DNA from 2 places in the Halobacillus sp. Marseille-Q1614 genome. Region 2 is predicted to be linked to the other one. Evidence: riboswitches for the same ligand, from Rfam matches in the RefSeq annotation. Region 2 holds a riboswitch; the other holds the start of a gene.

What was found. A riboswitch is a leader RNA that binds a small molecule or an ion and turns the genes downstream of it on or off. The one in region 2 is predicted to bind lysine.
Region 1: it holds a riboswitch for lysine, as region 2 does, so the genes downstream of both, HUS26_RS02960 (Na+/H+ antiporter NhaC family protein) here and dapA (4-hydroxy-tetrahydrodipicolinate synthase) in region 2, are expected to answer to the same signal.

Annotation. Positions count from the first base shown of each region.
Region 1 covers NZ_CADDWH010000001.1:609,129-613,341, forward strand. Annotated here, with positions in the region: gene HUS26_RS02950 (bifunctional UDP-sugar hydrolase/5'-nucleotidase) at 1-865, shown strand, start outside; gene yunB (sporulation protein YunB) at 1,011-1,778, shown strand; lysine riboswitch at 1,833-2,012, shown strand; gene HUS26_RS02960 (Na+/H+ antiporter NhaC family protein) at 2,187-3,746, shown strand; gene HUS26_RS02965 (sodium-dependent transporter) at 3,964-4,213, shown strand, end outside.
Region 2 covers NZ_CADDWH010000001.1:3,404,892-3,409,104, forward strand. Annotated here, with positions in the region: gene HUS26_RS17150 (divergent PAP2 family protein) at 161-634, opposite strand; gene dapA (4-hydroxy-tetrahydrodipicolinate synthase) at 971-1,861, opposite strand; lysine riboswitch at 1,987-2,167, opposite strand; gene HUS26_RS17160 (TraB/GumN family protein) at 2,507-3,673, shown strand; gene HUS26_RS17165 (pullulanase) at 3,729-4,213, opposite strand, start outside.

The DNA of each region.
Region 1 (4,213 bases), 2.8 Mb from region 2:
ACATTTAGGCATCCACGACGATGAAGAAATAGCGAGGTCCTACCCCGCTGTTGACGTCATTATAGGCGGGCACACTCACCATCTGTTTCAAAACGGAGAATACTATGGAAATGCCGTATTAACAGCTGCCGGGAAGCATGGCACTCACTTTGGCGAAATTCATTTAGAGTGGGATCAGGATAAGAAAGTGCTGACTAAAAAAGAAGCTTATGCTATTTCTACGGAAAATATGAAGAAAGATGAAGATGTGATGCTGGACTTAGAGAATATGACGGCGCGTGCCAGCAGCTTTTTAAAAGAACCAGTAACGAATTTAAAAGAAAAAATGAATGTGGCGTGGTTTAAAGAGACCCTATTGATGAAAGCTTTAACAAAAGAAGTACAGAATTGGACTAGTGCCGATGTAGGCATGTTAAATGCCGGCGTCCTTTTAGATCATTTGGAAAGCGGCGCTATTACGTACGAGGATATTCACAGGATATGCCCACACCCGATGAACCCCTGTAAGGTTGAAGTCAAAGGGGATGAATTATTAGAAATCATTCGAGTAGGACATACGAGAAAGTTAACAGAGATTCAGCTGAAAGGTCTGGGCTTTCGTGGGGAGGTCATTGGCAAGATGGTGTTTACAGGTGTAGATATTCGTACAAAAAGAGACCCAGATGGAGAAGAAAGGGTCAGGGAGGTTACCTTTAAAGGAAAGCCCGTGGACATGGATAAAACTTATACGTTGGCGACGGCAGACACATTTACGTTTGGGAGGCTGTTCCCGGAAATTGCATACGCGGAAAAGAAAACGTACTATATGCCGGAAATGCTTCGTGATCTGCTGGCAAGTGCCATAAGAAAACTAGATGCTTCCTAATGAAAAGCTGCCTTCACCGGCAGCTTTTTTGTTATAGATCTATTAGGGGGGACGGAATCAATCGCTGTATAAAGGAATATTTAAGGATGTATGCTAAACTGCCAAGCCTCTTCATATAAATGAAAGAGATGAGGAGGGTTGTTTAATGAGCAAGTTCAGGGGCCGGTCCCCCACGGTGGGTAAAAGAATTTTACTAACCATGGTCTTTCTTATGATTTTTACAGCTTTATGCTTATGGCTGATTGACAGAGGGATTACACCGGCCATTCAGGGTATAGCGGAAACGAGAGCTCAGCAGCTGGCCAGAGATGCTATCAACGAAGCCGTGAGTAAACAACTCGCAGAAGACCTGCATTTTGAAGATTTAGTGAGGATCGAAAAAGATAATGAAGGAAAAATAGTGTACATGGGCTGGAATTCAGCTTTAGTAAATAGAACGCTGAGGGATACCACGTTCAGGGTGCAGCACTTCTTAAAGCGGATGGAAATGAATGAACTTCCTTTAGAAGATACTACGTTAGAGCCGGATCTTGTATCCGACGATTCGAACAGGGATCTTGGTAAAGAACCTGCAACTCTTGTGGAAATCCCTCTCGGTATGGCAACAAATAACACAGTTCTTTCAAATTTAGGGCCCAATATTCCAGTTCAGCTTAGAATCATTGGGGATGTCCAGACACAATTTAAAAATGATATCACAGAGTATGGAATAAACTCTGCTCACTTTCAATTATGGATTAATTTTAAAGTCAGCTTACGAGTGGTCATTCCATTTTCAACCGAAACGATTACGGTGACAAATGATATTCCTGTTGATTCTGCAGTTATTCCGGGTGAAGTGCCAAACTTTTATAATGGAGATGGCAGCGGAAATTCTCCAAGCTTTTCCTACCCTATGGATCCCTTGCAATAACACGGGCGACCTGTTAAACTGTTAGGGAATTAAATATGCGTGACCTTATCAGATCGGTGAGGTAGAGGCGCAGGCTTCATTAGTATTCGTGGGAGCGGACAGCGGAGAACACGTTAGAAAGGGGAGCCCTGCCGAAGTTTATAAGAGCTGTCACCTCTTATATCCTGGTATATTTCTGAATAAGAAATATACTGTCATGCGTGCTTTAAAGCTGCATGGAGCGCTACTGATCGAAATGGAGGATAATCAAATTGCTTTAGGCAATGGTAGGTTATTTTCTATCATTGCTTTTTTGTATGCCAAGAAGGTGTTTCTTCACGGTGTAAAGCTTTCCAGCATCCCTCATTTACCCCAGTAGACTTCCATACAGCCTATTCTCATCAAAAGATTTACGGAAGGGGAACCCAAATGGAAGGAACAATTTATTCTTTAATTCCGGCCGTTTTAATGTTGATTCTCGTAATTACGACGAGAAAGGTTATTCTTTCTCTTGGTATCGGCATTATTGTAGGTGCATTTATGCTTACTCAATTTAACATTCTGGAAGGAATTCAACTCATCTGGACGAATTTTTATTCCATATTCGTAAGTGAAGGCGCCTTAAATACAGGGAATTTGTATTTATTAGGATTTTTAGTCTTATTAGGTATTACGACCGCATTCTTAACAGCTTCTGGCGGAAGCAGAGCATTTGGACGCTGGGCTGTTCAAAGAATTCAATCCCGCAAAGGAGCGAAATTAGTCCCTGCTTTACTAGGAATTATTATTTTCATCGATGATTATTTTAATGCATTGGCTGTTGGGCAGGTGGCAAGGCCTGTTACAGACCGTCATCGAATTTCACGTGCGAAGCTTGCCTACTATATCGATTCTACATCAGCGCCGATTACGGTGATCTCTCCGATTTCAAGCTGGGGAGCTTATATTATCGGTACAATTGGCAGTATTTTAGCAGCCAATGAGATAGCGGATTATCAGGCGCTTGAAGCTTTTATCCGCATGATACCGGCTAACTACTATGTATTCGCAGCTTTACTTCTTGTGTTTTTAACAATTTTCTTAAAGCTTGATATTTTTGCGATGAAAAAGCACGAACAGAAAGCCATCAAAACAGGAGAGCTGAAAGATGAAGAAAAGGGAGATATTCCTGGTGACTTAAATGATGAATTTAAAGCTCATAATGAAGGGAAAATCGCCTACTTAGTCTGGCCGATCATTGCATTAGTATTAGGGACTGTAGGGACAATGTTTATTACTGGTATTCAAGATACTGAAGGCGCTGTAAGTCTTCTGAGTATATTTGAAAATACTAATGTTAACATTTCCTTATTCACCGGAGGTTTAATTGCAGTGCTGCTGGCTGGGGTTTTATATATGATGCAGCCTGGTGAAAAATCAGGCATGAGCCATGTACTGCTTGAAGGAATTAAAGCGATGCTTCCGGCTATCTATATTCTTATTTTTGCTTGGATGATTGGTGATGTGATCAGTCAGCTGCAAACGGGAGAATACTTAGCCGGCCTGGTAAATCAATCTAATATTAGTACTGGATTCTTACCATTACTCTTATTTATTGTTTCTGGCTTCATGGCTCTGGCCACTGGTACGTCCTGGGGAACATTCGGGATCATGCTGCCAATCGCAGGAGAAATTGCTGCGGTGTCAGACATAACCCTTATTCTTCCGGCGTTATCAGCTGTATTAGCTGGATCAGTATTCGGCGATCATTGTTCGCCGATTTCAGATACCACCATTCTTTCCTCAACAGGAGCTGGATCTAACCATATTGACCATGTTATGACACAGCTTCCTTATGCATTTATAGCAGCAGCCGGAGCCTCTATTGGTTACGTGCTCCTGGCGATTACAGGCGGTGTCATTATCCCGCTGCTTATTACATTAGCAGTAGTAGCGGGTGTGGGGATTTTTATTCATGTAAAAAAACGGTCTGACTATATTTCGGGATAAAAAAAAGGACAAAAAAATGCTTCAAAAGTACTTCTTTGTCCTTTTTTTAGTAATTGTTGGAAAATTAATAATTTTATAATATTACTTTGACATCGAACAAGTGTATCGGTATAATAAGCATGAATAATCAGAAAAAAATAAAAATTGGAAACATTCTCTTCTATACAAGCTCATAATATAAGAGGGAAGAGAATAGTTCTAAGGGGAGGTCTTTCACATGGAAAATCGTGCACAATGGGGGACGAGAGCCGGGTTTATCCTTGCAGCTGTCGGATCTGCAATCGGGCTGGGTAACATATGGCGTTTCCCTTCAGTCGCCTACGAAAATGGCGGTGGGGCATTCTTCATTCCGTATTTATTCGCTCTTTTAACAGCAGGTATCCCATTACTGGTTATGGAATTCACAATAGGTCATAAGTACCGTGGGTCAGCACCGCTATCATTCTTCCGTATGAATAAGAAAACAG
Region 2 (4,213 bases):
GATAAAAATCAGCCCCTATTTGACAAAATGTTGTGAAAATTAGCAAGAATATCGATGTTTAAAACTGCTCAAAATACTGATTTAAGCGCACTTAGAAAGAGAATAGATATTTTTTAAAAAAAGAAAAAACCTGCTTCCGATCGAAATCGAAAAACAGGTTTTAGGATTGATCCTGGTTGTAATTTTCAATTCTAGCCGAAATTAGGCCGAGAAGTATTCCGAAAAGACCTCCAGCGATAACCTCAGCTGGCTGGTGGCCAAGCATTTCCTTCAGCTCTTCTTCTCGTTCTACAAATTCAATGCTTGGGTATTTTTCAGAAATTGTTCCAAAATGGTCTTCTAGGTCGTTGACCAGTTGAGCGATTTCACCGGTATGACGGCGAATACCTTGCGCGTCGTACATAACGATGGATCCAAATACGACGGCAAGCGCCGTTTCGATATGCCTTGTTCCGCGATTGGCGGCTACATATGTAGCAAGTGAAGCGACGCCTGCCGAGTGAGAACTGGGCATGCCTCCTGTTTGAAAGAGGGGTTTCCAATCCCATTTGCCTGTCAGCCGCTTATTCGTAAAAACCTTGAGGCCCTGCGCGATGGCTATGCCAGATACTGCGGTAATGATTCCACGATTCATTTAATACAGCCTCCTATAGCTCGTTTTATAAAGTGCTATAAGAAATTCATACCCTCTGCCAAGGTTTTTTATTCAATGACTTTCCATAGTCATGAAGATGTGGGAGACATTCCTTTGTACAGGTCCCAGTTTCTTTTAAAAAAGTTGTGCTAAATATTAATGGCTCGCTTTTCGCAGACGAACGGGAAAGCTCCTCGCGAAAACCGCACTGCGGGGTGTTGTCCGCTTTTTTGAAGCAGGAGTCTCGCAGAACCCCTTGATGGGAACGGTATTTTTGTTCCCTGACATAAAGTACAAAAGCCTGCAGGAAGGTCTGCAGGCTTTCATGCTCATTTATTAAATAACGGCGTGCTCGGTACGGCCGTGCGGAATATATTGAGCCAGTATGTGTCTTTCTTCGGCAGTCAGCTCGACAAGCGGCAGACGAACACCGCCGACAGGCACGCCTGTCATATTAAGAGCAGCTTTAACCGGTGCCGGACTTGGCTGGGCAAATAAAGCTTTCATGGCAGGTAAAAGCTTTCCGTGAAGGGAAGCTGCAAATTGAACATCGCCTTCAAGGTAACTGTTGACCATATGCTTCATTTCGCTCCCGATGATGTGGGAAGACACAGATACAATACCTGCTCCCCCGATGGATAGCATCGGCAGGGTCAGGCTGTCATCCCCGCTGTAAACAGAGAAATCATCTGCTGTCTCGTTGATGATTTGAGTAGCCGCATCTAAATCTCCGCTTGATTCTTTGACAGAAACGATATTTTCAATATGTGAAAGTCGTATAATCGTTTCAGGTGCCATATTTACAGCGCTGCGCCCAGGAATGTTGTAAAGCATTACCGGCAGGGAGGTAGCGGCTGCAATCGTCTGGAAGTGCTGGTATAAACCTTCCTGGGAAGGTTTATTATAGTAAGGAGTTACGAGCATAATTGCATCGACTCCCGCTTTTTCCGCCTGCTGGGTAAGTTCAATCGATGCTCTCGTGTTGTTTGAGCCTGTCCCGGCAATCACAGGGACGCGGTTATTTACGACTTGAACTACATACTGAAAAAGCTGAATTTTCTCTTGTGACGTCAGCGTAGGAGATTCTCCTGTCGTTCCGCCGACTACTAAACCGTCTGAACCGTTTGCAATTAAATGATTGACTAAAGCCCTCGTTGCATTGAAATCAATATCGCCGTTTGCATCAAACGGAGTCACCATGGCTGTTAACACTTGGCCAAAATTCATAAATACACACCCTTTTGTAAAATTTTTGTTCTTAATATGAAGGTGACCGGGCCATTAAGGTATAACCGCAAAAAAGCAACAGCGAGGGTTCGCTGCTGCTGTGAAACAAATACTAGTCCGTTTCCGCGTCAGATAGCCCTCCAAATAGTCTCCTATTTGACAGTCCTGTATTTGTTCAATAGCAGAACCAGCCTTCCGAGATTATGAGTTCTCTCAAGCTTCGGCAAATCCCCCTTTTCACAATGGTCGATGGATCTCATAACCCTCGCATTGTGTACTGATGGTCTTCGCACCTCTATCCTCTCTTCATATTTGAAGAAAGAAATATTTAGTTGCCTGAACTATAACAAATATTCAGCTTAACTACAAGGGGTAATACGGACTTTTTTAATTTATCGGATATACTTTTGAAGAAAAAGGAAGAACGCTTGAGTTGTGCCGCACCACCGATGTGAGGACTTGGCCGCCTCCTTTTTTAACAGGAGTCGCGCAGGTCCCCTTTGCTTTTTTGTAAAATATTAATATCACCGTTTACTATATACTAAAAGAATGAACGAAATAAATTCTCATTTAATTAAATCTGGTTTACTATATAAATAAGGAAGAATATCACAGAGATGTTCAAAAGGAAGGTTATGCATGTCGATTAATGAAGAGAACATTACACGGATTAATTTAGACGATAAAGAATTAATTTTAATAGGGACGGCCCATGTCTCTAGACAGAGTGCGGAGCAGGTCAAAGAAGTCATCGAATACGAACGGCCGGACTCTGTATGTGTGGAGCTCGATCAGCAGCGCTATGAATCCATCAAAGAAGGCAGCCAATGGAAAGAAACCGATATTTTTAAAGTGATTAAAGATAAAAAAGCCACGCTTTTATTAATGAACCTGGCGATTTCTTCATTCCAAAAAAGGATGGCCAAACAGCTTGGCATTCAGGCCGGCCAGGAAATGATCCAAGGCATCGAATCAGCGGATGAAATGGGGGCTGAGCTCGTGCTCGCCGATCGAAATATCCAGGTTACGTTTTCCCGCATCTGGGGAAACCTTGGCATGGGTGGCCGGGCGAAGCTGCTCACACAGATTTCATTAAGTATATTTAGTAACGAAAAGATCTCTGAAGAAGAATTGGAAAAGTTAAAGACTCAGGATATGCTGAATTCGATCTTGCAGGATTTCTCGGATAACTTCCCGCGTTTGAAAAAGCCGTTAATTGATGAGCGGGATCAATACTTATCTCAGAAAATTAAAAATGCCCCCGGGAAGAAAATCGTAGCCGTATTAGGGGCGGCCCACATCCCCGGCATCAAGGAAGAAATCCATAAAGAGCATGATTTAAAGAAACTGACAGCAAAGCCGCCAAAATCAAAGGTTCCAAAGATTATTGGCTGGTCCATTCCTGTGGTGATTCTCGCGATTATCGCCTATACGTTTTATACAAACCCGGCAGCTGGAACCCAGCAGACCATCAGCTGGATTCTTTGGAACGGATCGTTTTCAGCTTTAGGAGCGGCTGCAGCTTTAGGACACCCGCTAGCTGTGCTGACAGCTTTTGTAGCGGCGCCAATTACTTCGTTAAATCCGCTGCTTGCTGCCGGCTGGTTTGCAGGGGTTGTCCAGGCTTATTTCCGCAGGCCGAATGTCAGCGATTTTGAAACACTGTCTGATGATGTTACAAGTGTCAAAGGGTTTTGGGATAATAAAGTAACCCGTATCCTGCTTATTGTCGTCCTTGCTAATTTAGGAAGTTCCCTTGGAACAGTAATAGGCGGGGCAGATGTTCTGCGCCTGTTTTTCGATAACCTTTAAAATACACATAAACAAACACAAAGAAGCTCCCATAACCTGGGAGCTTCTTTTGTCATTATTTCTTATTCGGCTTTTCGCACGGGTTATTGCCCTTGCCGCGATCTTCACACTTCACAACAATGGTTGTCAGCGGGTCTATCTTTATCTCTTTTTCATTTTTAGAAAAACCGGTAGGATCATTTACTTTATTCACGCCGGCTTCATCGTCATCGACTACCACTTTTCCCGGTGCTAAATTATAATCATTCATCGTAAGTGTTCTTGCTTTATTATCTGCATTAACAAATACAAAGTAGTTTCCTGTGTTGTCTGTAGACTCAGCTTTGTAGGCAAGTACTAAATCATTTTCTTTAATCTCTGGCACCTCAAGCCTTGTGACATTGGAATTCACTTCTTCCATAGTACCTAAACGGAAAGCGTTCGTTGACCTGCGAAGTTTGATCAAGCCGGTTGTATATTCACGCGTGATCGTATGAATCGGGTACTTTTTCGCATTTGATGCTTTCTGCCAGTCGATTTTATTAATTGCATCAGAAGAAT